One region of the Pseudomonas sp. TWI929 genome, then DNA from elsewhere that is predicted to be linked to it. Evidence: riboswitches for the same ligand, from Rfam matches in the RefSeq annotation. Region 1 holds a riboswitch; the other holds the start of a gene.

Region 1 (5,614 bases):
ACCTGGTCAAGCAACACCAGGCTGGACGGGCCGGCTTCGCGCTCGCCGTTGATCCGCACGTTACCACGCAGCACCACCAGCGCCGCGTTGCGCCCGGCGGCCACCGGCAGTTGCAAGGTTGCGCCAGCATTCAGCCGCAGGTCCCACACGTCCATGGCGGTGAAGGTTCGCGCCGGCCCCTGGTGCCCACGGAAGTCACCGGCAATCACCCGCAGGCTACCGGCGTCTGCGTCCAGCGCCACCACCGGGATGTCGTTGGCCAGTAGCGTCTGGTAGCCGGCCGCAGCACGCTTGTCCCGTGCCGGCAGGTTGACCCACAGCTGCACCATCTCCAGCGTGCCGCCACTGCGGGCAAAGCCTGGGGAGTGGAACTCTTCATGGATGATGCCGTTGGCGGCGGTCATCCACTGCACATCACCGGGGCCGATCAAGCCACCTGCGCCGGTGGAATCACGATGCTCCAGCTCGCCCTGGTAGACGATGGTCACAGTCTCGAAGCCGCGATGCGGGTGCTGGCCAACGCCACGCCGAGCACTGGTCGGGGTAAAGTCATGCGGGCCAGCGTAATCCAGCAGCAGGAACGGGCTGATCTTGCTGGCCAGGTCGTCATAGGTGAACAAGCTGCGCACCGGGAAACCATCACCTACCCAGTGGGCGTGTGGGCTGCGGTGGATACCCAGAATCTTTTTCATGAGAAGGCTCCTCTCTTGGTTGGGATAACCTTATCAATGATGCCAATCAGGCGGTAGACCGCTTAAACGACCTACTTCGTTCCACAAATAGAACAATCAGCCTTGCAGGAAACTTAGCACCTGCTCCGCCGCCATGGCCGGGTCTTCTTGCATGAAACAGTGTCCACCAGCGACCTGCTGCGCGCTCACATTGCGGTTGAGCGCCGTAAGGCGGTTCACCGAGTGGGGTACGAAGGGGTAAGTATGTTCGCCATACAACACCCGCGTCGGCGTGCTGATTGCGCCAAGGCTGGCCCACATGCGCTTTGGGAACGAGCTGAAGATTTCCACCTCACGGCTGGGCCGGCACTTGAGCACCACGGCTTCGCCACAATCGCCGATGGCATGCTCGACATAGGCCTGCAGCGCCGCATCGGTCCAGCCTTTGAAGATGCCACGGCCTTGCAGCGAAGCCAGCGCCGCCTCGCGGTCTGGCCAGTGGCTGCGCCGGTTAGCAGCCTTGCGCGCCAGGGCATGACGCTGATGCAGGCCGACCAGTGCCGCCGCCCCCATCACACCGAGCATACGCCGGCTGAACAGCACCGGGTCCAGCAGCACGGCACGCGCGAAAAGCTGCGGCTCACTGGCCAGGATCAGCCCGGTAAGCACGCCACCGAAGCTGTGCCCCACGGCAAACCGTGGCACGTCGCCGTACTCCTCACGCCCGGCCTGAAAGGCCTCCACAGCCAGGGCGGCGGTACGGTTCCAACCGCGAAACACCCCGCCATGGTCGCTGTCGCCATGCCCCTGGACATCGCAGAGCCACAGGTCGAAATGCTCGCCAAGGCGCATCAGCAATGGCTGGTAAGCCAGGCAGCAGAAGCCATTGCCATGCAGAAAATGCAGCAACGGCTTGCCACTGGCCGGGGTTCGCCAGCCACGCAGGGTGAAGCCTTCGGGACATTCGTGGGACCAGGGGATCAACTGCATCGGCTTGCTGCACTCGCGGGGCTAGGAAAACGCCGATTCTACAAACAGCAGCGGGTACAGTGAAATCACCAGCAGCAAGGCCATCAGGACATTGAACAGCATCAGCCAGCGCGGGTTCTGCAACAGGTTGCGCAGGGCGCTGCCGAACATCACCCACACACCCACGCTTGGCAGGTTGACCAGGGCGAACAAGGCAGCAATGACGATCACATTGGTCACATAGCCCTGCGCCGGCGTGTAGGTGGTAATCGCCCCCACCGCCATCACCCAGGCCTTGGGGTTTACCCACTGGAAGGCTGCCGCGCCCCAGAAGCCCAGCGGTTGGCGTGCGCTGGATGAAGCCGTGCCGACCGGCCCGGAGGTGGCGATCTTCCAGGCCAGGTACAGCAGGTAAGCGGCGCCGGTGTAGCGCAGCACTGTGTATAACGGCGGCCAGGCCTTGAACACCTCACCCAGGCCCAGGCCGACGGCCAGTACCATCACCATGAAGCCACAGCTGATACCCAGCGCGTGGGGGATCGAGCGACGCACGCCAAAGTTCACCCCCGAGGCCAGCAACATGGTGTTGTTGGGCCCAGGGGTAATGGAAGACACGAAGGCAAACAGCACGAAGGCAGTCAGCAAGTCGGCAGAGGCAAGCATGGCGGGCATTCCACTTTCTTGATAGGTGCTGTCACACTAACGGAGTCGCCCTCTCTTGCGACCGATACAGTTCTAATAAATTATGTAGATACACATTACTGTACCGCCACTTGGATCAAGGAAGCCGTCCCCATGAGCCTCACCATTCGACCTGCCGTTCGTACCGATGCCGAGCAGATCCTGGCCTTCATCACTGAACTGGCCGAGTACGAGCGCGCCCGCCACGAAGTGGTCGCCAGCCTTGCCGACATCGAGCACAGCCTGTTCGACGAAGGCAGCACCGTGCACAGCCTGATGTGCGAACGCGATGGGCGGGCTATCGGTTTTGCGGTGTACTTCTACAGTTACTCGACCTGGCTGGGGCGCAATGGCATTTACCTGGAAGACCTTTACGTGACGCCCGAGCAGCGCGGTGACGGCGCCGGGCGGCAGTTGCTGCAGCACATTGCCCGCGAGGCAGTGGCGAACAACTGCGGGCGGCTGGAGTGGAGTGTGCTGGACTGGAACGAGCCGGCGATCGGCTTCTATGAGAAGTTGGGGGCCGAGGCGCAGGACGAGTGGGTGCGTTACCGGTTGGATGGGGAGAAACTGGCGGCGTTTGCCCGGGGTTGATTGGGCAAACTGGCTGCTGTCTGTCGCCTGTGCCGGCCCCTTCGCGGGCGCGCCCGCTCCCACAGGGTACGCGGAGCAGCTGCCAGCACAGTTATCTGCGTGACAGCGCAGCCCAAAGGGCTGGGCAATCTCCTTCAGCTTATGGGTTGCTGCTGCGGTACTTGGCAATTGACGCCAAGCCCGCCCCATGCTCTCCTTACACCTCACGTTCAGGTGCCCCCAATGGGGGTGAAACGGGAAACCGGTGCGTCGCAGGCCCTGCAAACAGGGCCGGACAAGGCCGGTGCTGCCCCCGCAACGGTAAGCGAGCGAAGCGTCTATACCACTGTGCCCGGTAGTTCGGCATGGGAAGGTGACGCCTTCCAGGAGCCCTGCTCCTCCTCGCAAGCCCGGAGACCGGCCTGGCGTTCATGAACACCCCGCGGTGGGCGGGCGCTGTTGCATTCCCCTGGGCAATCATGCCCGGGGCTGCCGCGCTCGCCCGTTGCCCACAAAAAAGCAGAGGAACGCGTCATGCCCGTCACCAGCGCCAAGCAGCACAGCCTTGCCACCCCGGTCACCCTCAGTCAGCGTGTAGTCATCGCCGTCGGCGCCAGCCTGCTGGGCCTGTGCCTGGTGTACTTCGCCGGCTTCTCGCACATCGAGGCCGTGCACAACGCCGCCCACGACACCCGCCACAGCGCCGCCTTCCCCTGCCACTGAGTACGCCCGATGATTACGCGCATTGCCCGTACCGCGGGCTTCAGCGGGCTGCTTGCTGCCTTGCTGCTGACCCTGCTGCAGAGTTTCTGGGTCGCCCCGTTGATTCTCGAGGCAGAAACCTACGAGTCTGCGGCACCGGCCGCACACCACGAACATGGCAGTGAAGTGGCCGCCCATGAACACAGTGCCGAAGCCTGGTCGCCGGAAGACGGCTGGCAGCGCGTGCTGTCTACCACCGGTGGCAACCTGGTGGTCGCGGTCGGCTTCGCCTTGATCCTCACCGCCCTGTACAGCCTGCGCGAGCCCAAGCGCGCCGGCACTGGCGCATTGTGGGGGCTGGCCGGCTTTGCCGTGTTCTGCCTGGCCCCGACCCTGGGCCTGCCACCAGAACTGCCAGGTACTGCGGCCGCCGACCTGGGGCAACGCCAGGCCTGGTGGGTTGGCACAGCCAGCGCTACAGCCCTGGGGCTGGCCATGCTGGTATTCGCCCGCCACTGGCTGCTGAAGGCGCTGGGCGCCGTGCTGCTGGTCATTCCCCATGTAATCGGCGCACCGCAGCCCGAAGTGCACGAAAGCCTGGCCCCCGAAGCACTGGAAACCCAGTTCAAACTGGCCTCCTGGCTGACCAACGCCGCCTTCTGGCTGGCCTTGGGCCTGCTCAGCGCATGGCTGTTCCGCCGTTCCAGCCAGGCCTGATGCCGGTTTTTTACGCCGGTTTCGGTTGCCGCCGGGGTTGCCCGGCGGATACCCTGCAAACCTTGCTGCGCCAGGCCTTGGAACACCAGGGCCTGGCGTTGGCCGATCTACGCGGTATCGCCAGCATTAGCCTTAAGGCCGACGAACCCGGCTTGCAGCAACTGGCCGATCGCCTCGGTTTGCCCTTGGTGCTGTACCATGGCGCGCAACTGCAACCCTACGAACCATTGCTCAGCCATCGTTCTGCCGCTGCCCATGCCCATAGCGGCTGCTGGGGCGTGGCGGAGAGCGCTGCCCTGGCCCTGGCCAGCCAGTGGCTTGGCACTGCCCGGTTGCTGCTGCCCCGTCAGGTACTGGGTCCGGCCACGCTCGCCCTGGCCTGCTGAACGCTTCATATCCTTTTCTTGCAAGGACTTTCCATGACCGTCTACTTCATCGGCGCCGGCCCCGGCGACCCGGAACTGATCACGGTCAAGGGCCAACGGCTGATCCGCCAGTGCCCGGTGATCATCTATGCCGGCTCACTGGTACCGGCCGCCGTGCTCGAAGGCCACCAGGCCGAGACCGTGATCAACAGTGCCGAGCTGCACCTGGAGCAGATCATCGCGGCCATGCGCAACGCTCACGAACAAGGCCAGGATGTGGCCCGGGTACATAGCGGCGACCCAAGCCTGTATGGCGCCATCGGCGAGCAGATCCGCCACCTGCAGGTGCTGGGCATCGATTACCAGATCATCCCCGGCGTCACCGCCACGGCGGCCAGCGCCGCCCTGCTCGGCTGCGAACTGACCCTGCCACAAGTGGCGCAGACGGTAATCCTCACCCGCTATGGCGACAGCTCACCGATGCCACCGGGCGAGCAACTGGGCGACCTGGCGCGCCATGGCAGCACCTTGGCGATTCACCTGGGGGTCAAGCACCTGGCGCGCATCGTCGATGAGTTGCTACCGCATTACGGCGCGCACTGCCCGGTGGCGGTGGTCCATCGCGCCACCTGGCCAGACCAGGACTGGGTGCGCGGCACCCTCGGCAATATTGTCGAACGCGTTGCGGCCAAGGCCTTCCGGCGCACGGCGCTGATCCTCGTGGGCCACGTGCTGGGCGACACGCCGTTCGCCGAGTCGGCCTTGTACCGCGCCGGGCACGCACACTTGTATCGCCCTGGCGACTGAGCATTGCCAGGCTTGCCGCCGGCGTAGCAGACTCCGGGTTCCCGCCTGCGAACAGGAGTCATGCCCATGCTGGACTTACGCCCCAACTGCGAGTGCTGCGATACCGACCTGCCGGGTGACAGCCCCGAC
Region 2 (5,614 bases), on a different contig from region 1:
CGATGTTGGCATCTACCACGGTGTACCCGGGGGCGCTCTGGGTATTGGCGGTATCGGCATAACGCTCATCCACATAGCGCGCGCCCATACCGACTTCCACCTGCTGCCCGAAGCCTTTGCTCAGCCACAGGTTGGCGGTACGCCGCGGCACGTTGACCGGTCGGTTGCCCGCGCGGTCCTGCGCGACACCGTCGACCATTTCGGCGAAGTCGTCATACCTGGCGCGCACCAGCGACGCGTTGGCCGACACTTGCAACTGGTGCGCCAGCGCCAGTTCCAAGGTCGCCTCCAGGCCATCGGACGTCTGCTGGCCGGCTTGTTGTGGCTCGTGGGTGATCGGGTCGTCCACCAGCAGCTTCTTCTTGACGATGTGGTAGGCCGCCAAGGTCCATTCGCCACGGCCGTCCCAGAAACGTTGCTTGAGCCCCACCTCGGTCTGCTTCGCTTCGGTCAGGTCGTAGTGCATCTGGCTCGGGCTGAGGCTGATCAGGTTGTCGACCCCGTCCTCGCTGGTGGAGTACTGGCCATACAGCGACAGGTCGTCGGTAACCGCAAACACCAGCCCGACGCGCCAGTTGCCACCTTGCAGGCTGCGATCGCTGCGGCTGTCGTTGGTCAGGTTGTCGCGGTCGATGTGGTTCTGGTCGCGGCGCACGCCGGTTACCAGCGACAGGCGATCGCTCAGCTGCAGGCGGTTTTCGGCGAACAGAGCGAAGGTGTGGGTGGTGGACAGGGTTTGTGGGCGCAGCGGCGAGGCACTGTGGAACCCGCCCGGCTGCGGTTGCCACGGGTCGATGTAGTCGCCGCCGACATCGTTGTAAGGCGCATTGCTGTCGACGTTGAAGCGCACCTTGTTGTACTCGGCTCCGAGTACGGTCTTGCTGGCCAGGCCGAACAGCGAGTGGTCGAAGGTGAAGGTCTGGCGGTCGCCGAACTGTTCCTGGTTGTGCTTGATTTCCAGGTAGCTGCCGCGCAGCAACTGCTGGCGCTCGGCGTCCCAGTCATAATTCTCGGCATTGCGCCAGTGGCGGCGGCTCTTGATGTAGTACAACTGGTTGCTGGCGCTGACGTGGTCGTTCAGCGCCCAGTCGGCGGTCAACCGGGTCCATTCGTCGTCGTAGCGCTGCACGTCGTTCTGCACGTTGTAGTTTTTATTACGCAGGCTGCTGCGGTAGTGGCCGTCGATCAGTGGTGTGCCGTAGTAGTTGGCAGGTTGTGCCTCACCGCGGTCATGGGCGAGGGTAAAGCTGAGGTCGTCGCTGGCATCGAAGCGCAGTGCCGCGCTCAGGGCCAGGCTGCGTGAAGTGGTGCGGTCGACCCAGCCATTGCCGGCCTGCTGGTTCAGGGTCAGCCGATAGCTCAGGCGCTCGCCAAGGCTGCCGCCGCTGTCCAGGCCGAGCTGCTGGCGGTCCCACGAACCGTAGCCCAGGCGCAGGTGGTTGTGCACCTCGCCGGCAAACGGTTTTTTCGGGATCACGTTGACCACCGCACCGGTGGCGCCCTCGCCATACAACACCGAAGCGGGGCCGCGAATCACATCGATGCGCTCGACCATCCATGGGTCAACCGGGAAGGTCTGGGTGCCGGCACCGGTGTACTGGCGTGCGCCGTCGAACAGGGTCATCACCGAGCCGTGCCCGGCAAAACCGCGAGCGGAAAGGCCCGTGCCACCATCGCCAGGGGAGCCGACGTAGGTGATGCCTGGGGACCTGGTTACCGCGTCCTGCACGGTGAGGTTGTTGCGCTGCTGGATCTGTTCGGCGCTGATACTGCTGGTACTGGCTGGTGTTTCCAGGGCGCTGAGGCCAAGGCGCGAGCCGGCCTGGGTGGGCGTGGCCAGGTCGATGTCGTGGCTGTCGAAGGTACCGGTGATGGCCGTGGAAGGCAGGGCCAGGGGGTGTTGGTCGAGGCCATCGGCCTGGGCCGGCAGGGCGACGGCCAGGCAGGCCGCCAGAGGGTGAAGCTTGAACATACGGGACATGTCGTTCCACTGCTGCAGGAATGAATGGATCCCGGTGGAAAACACGCAAAGGCACACCGTGCCCGCAAGCGCGCGCACGGATACCGGCCTGCGCCCGCCCACCGCGGGTTGCCAAGTGAGGCTTCAGGCCGGTCTCCGGGCTTGCGAGGGGCAGGAAACCTTCACCTTCCCATGCATGTGCACAGTGGTTTGTCGAAGGGTTCGCTCGCTTACCGTTGCGGGGGCAGCGCCGGACTTGTCGTGGGCAACACGACGCACCGGCTTCCCGTTTCACCCTGCGCGCGGCGGCGCAGGACACCTGAAACTGGCGCGCATCTGACCATTGAAATGTTAGGGCGTCAAATTTGCTGGGGTTATGGGGCCGTGGTAGGCAGGTTAGCGCCCGCGCCGACGCGAAACCCGTGCCTCGATGTTCTTGCGCCCGATCAGCAGCGGCGGCTTCTCTACCACTGGCTCATCCGCCAGCCACTTGTACATCACCAGGCAGTCCACCAGCCCCAGTCGGGCATGGCGATAGGCCTTGGGCAAGCGGCCGACCGTTTCGAAGCCCAGCTTGTGCCACAGCGCCACTGCCACTTCATTGCTGGCTACCACTGAGTTGAACTGTAAGGCCAGAAAGCCCTCCTGGCGTGCCAGCTTCTGCGAATGCTCGCACATCAAGCGCGCCACGCCCCGGCCACGTGCCTGTTCGCAGACCATGTAGCCGCAATTACCCACATGCGCGCCAGGCCCGGTGGCATTGGCCTTGAGATAATACGAACCCAGCAGCTCGCCATCCTCTTCGGCCAGCAGGGTGTGCAATGGCAGCTCCAGCCACAGCTGGCTGGCCTGTTCAAAGGTCAGGGCCGGGTCGTATGCGTAGGTTTCACGGGCCTGGACAACAGCCTGGAAGGTAGGCCAGAAGCGTTCGAAGTCTTCGGGCGTCATGGGGCGAATGTGGATCATGCGGGTTCCTGAGAGTGCTTAGCCGCCCAGTCTGGGTGGCGCGGCGCCGTCGCGCAAGGGCGGCGACGCCGTTTGTGCTCAGCCGTTGGCCTTGCCCACCGCATCCATGGCCCGTGCGGAATAGACCAGTGCAGCACCAGCGTTCATTGCCACGGCCACGCCGAGGGCTTCGGCAATTTCCTCGCGGCTGGCGCCATGCTTGACTGCCTGCTGCGAATGCACGGCGATGCAGCCGTCGCAGCGGGTGGTCACGGCCACGGCCAGGGAGATCAGCTCGCGGGTCTTGGCGTCCAGGTGGTTGGTTTTGGCCCCTGCACCACTGGCGGTCATGTAGCCGGCCACGGTGTCGGGGGAGAGTTGCTTGAGATCGCCGATGCCGGCCATCAACTGCTTACGGTAGGCGTCCCAGTCCATCATGCTCATCGTCTTCACCTTGGGGGGAGTTGCGAGTGGAGCTTTCAGGCTAGTCGAAGAGTCGCCAGTGTGAGGCCTGTACTTTGGTTGGTAAACGCTGGCACTTGTAGGGGCGGGGTCACCCGCGAAGAATCCAGCGCAGTGGATGGCATCGGCGTTGCCGGTGTTCGCGGCTAAAGCCACTCCTACAAGGGATTGCGTACAACCATCAGATGTAGATGAACACCAGCACCAACGCCGCAACCACTGCCCACTTCTCCAGGTAGTAGCGCATGCGGTTGCGCTTTTTCAGTGCCTTGCCGCGCTCGCGGATCTTGTAGATGCGGGTGAACAGCCGGTTGATGCCCCCGGTCTTGTCGCTGGCATCATTGGGCGCGGCGGCGGCGGCCATTACATTACGGCTGAACCAGCGGTTGAACGCGGTTGCCCAACGGTACTTGAGCGGGCGCTCTACGTCACAGAACAGGATGATGCGGTTGTGCTCGGTGGTGTTGGCCGCGTAGTGGATGTAGGTCTCATCGAAGACCACGCCTTCGCCATCGCGCCACGAGTACTTCTCGCCGTCCACGTCGATGTAGCATCCGTCGTCGTTCGGTGTGTCCAGGCCCAGGTGGTAGCGGTACGAACCGGCATACGGGTCACGGTGGCGGACCAGCTTGGCACCCGGCGGCAGGGTGGCGAACATGGCGGCCTTGACCGTGCCGATGCCTTGCAGCAACTCGGTGGTACGCGGGCACAGGGCCATCGCCGACGGGTGGCTTTCGCCGTACCACTTCAGGTAAAAGCGCTTCCAGCCGGTCTTGAAGAACGAGTTGAAGCCGACGTCATCGTAATTCTCGGACTTCTTGATTTCGCCCACGTGCAGCAGCTGGCGGCCTTCCTCGCGGATTTCCTGCCAATGGTCCTGCAGCGGCTTCAGTTCGGGGAACGCCTCTACCGGCAGGTAAGGCTTGGCCGGGTGCTTGGAAAACAGATACAGGAAGCTGTTGATCGGTGCCAGGAAGCTGGAGTGATCGCCCAGTTGGCGGGTCAGCTTGTGGCGCACCCGACCGCGCAGGTGTACATAAGCGATCGAGAGGACGAAGAGGAGTACGAGTGCAATTTTCATGGACGTTTACTTGTCGAAAAATGGCCATGCGCCATGGCATAAGCCCCCGAGCATAAACAATCATGGGCGTAGTTTGTACTTATTGTTACGAAACGGCGGGGCGACTTAGGTGTAATACCCTACAGACTTGCGCAAACGATTCATGTCCAGGAGTCCACATGGTTCAGGATCTGCACACCAGCGGTACACCGTTCAAGCGGCTGTTCTTTGCCTTACCGGTCAGTGATACCCAGCGCCGCGCCCTGGCCCAGTGGCGGCGCGGCCTGAACCTGCGTAGCGGCAAACCGGTGCCGGCGGCCAACTTTCATGTGACGTTACTGTTCCTCGGTGATGTGGATGCCGCCCAGGTACCGGCGATTTGCGCGGCAGTCGACCAATTGGCGCTGCCGGCCACGGCGCCGCGGCTGTTGCTCGACCGTTTGCAGGTGTGGCAGCGGGCCGGCGCCCTGGTGCTTGAGGCGCAGCTAACACCACCGCCCCTGTTGCAACTGGTGTACGGCCTGCAGCAGGCGCTGCTGCCGTTGGGAGTGGAAGCGGCCAGCCGTGAGTATCGTCCGCACCTGACGTTGTCCAGGGAGTACCGCGGCCAGCCGCCAGAAGCCAGCAGCGCACCGGAGTTTTACCTCGCCGCCCGCCACTTCACGCTGTACGAGTCGCGCAAAGGTGCATATTGGCCGTTGGCACAGTGGCCGCTTTTGCATTGACTCTGACCCTGTGGGAGCGGCTTTAGCCGCGAACACCGGCAAAGCCGGTGCCATCCACCGTGTTGGATTCTTCGCGGGTGAACCCGCTCCCACAGGGCCGTTCCTGCAAAATCGCACGCGGCCGTGAATGACTAAACCGGTAAGCTTTGATATGGCAGCTCATCCCCAGGGCTGCGCTCGAACTGGCGCTTGTACTCGCGGCTGAACTGCGACGTACTCTGGTAGCCCACCCGGTGCGCGGCCTGCGCTACCCCCAGGCCTTCACCGATCAGCATTTGCTGGGCCTTGAGTAGCCGCAGGCGCTTGAGGTATTGCATCGGCGCCATGTCGGTGCAGCGCTTGAAGTGTTCATGGAAGGTCGAAATGCTCATGTTGGCCCGCGCGGCCAGTGCTTCCACGCTCAGCGGCTCGGCGTAGTGCTCGCGCAGGTGGGCGAGGGCAGCGCCAATGCGGGCGAAGTGC

What was found. A riboswitch is a leader RNA that binds a small molecule or an ion and turns the genes downstream of it on or off. The one in region 1 is predicted to bind cobalamin.
Region 2: linked by a shared signal. The riboswitch ahead of ABE456_RS26355 (TonB-dependent receptor) and the one ahead of ABE456_RS08875 (CbtB domain-containing protein) in region 1 are both predicted to bind cobalamin.

Annotation. Positions count from the first base shown of each region.
Region 1 covers NZ_JBDJLK010000014.1:22,777-28,390, forward strand. The annotation lists gene ABE456_RS08855 (pirin family protein) at 1-692, opposite strand, end outside; gene ABE456_RS08860 (alpha/beta hydrolase) at 789-1,661, opposite strand; gene ABE456_RS08865 (LysE family translocator) at 1,683-2,312, opposite strand; gene ABE456_RS08870 (GNAT family N-acetyltransferase) at 2,436-2,915, shown strand; cobalamin riboswitch at 3,110-3,335, shown strand; gene ABE456_RS08875 (CbtB domain-containing protein) at 3,429-3,617, shown strand; gene ABE456_RS08880 (CbtA family protein) at 3,627-4,313, shown strand; gene ABE456_RS08885 (cobalamin biosynthesis protein) at 4,313-4,699, shown strand; gene cobM (precorrin-4 C(11)-methyltransferase) at 4,733-5,485, shown strand; gene ABE456_RS08895 (DUF1272 domain-containing protein) at 5,552-5,614, shown strand, end outside.
Region 2 covers NZ_JBDJLK010000113.1:8,084-13,697, reverse strand. The annotation lists gene ABE456_RS26355 (TonB-dependent receptor) at 1-1,981, opposite strand, end outside; cobalamin riboswitch at 2,090-2,298, opposite strand; gene ABE456_RS26350 (GNAT family N-acetyltransferase) at 2,357-2,926, opposite strand; gene ABE456_RS26345 (carboxymuconolactone decarboxylase family protein) at 3,005-3,349, opposite strand; gene lpxO (lipid A hydroxylase LpxO) at 3,549-4,448, opposite strand; gene thpR (RNA 2',3'-cyclic phosphodiesterase) at 4,607-5,152, shown strand; gene ABE456_RS26330 (AraC family transcriptional regulator) at 5,284-5,614, opposite strand, start outside.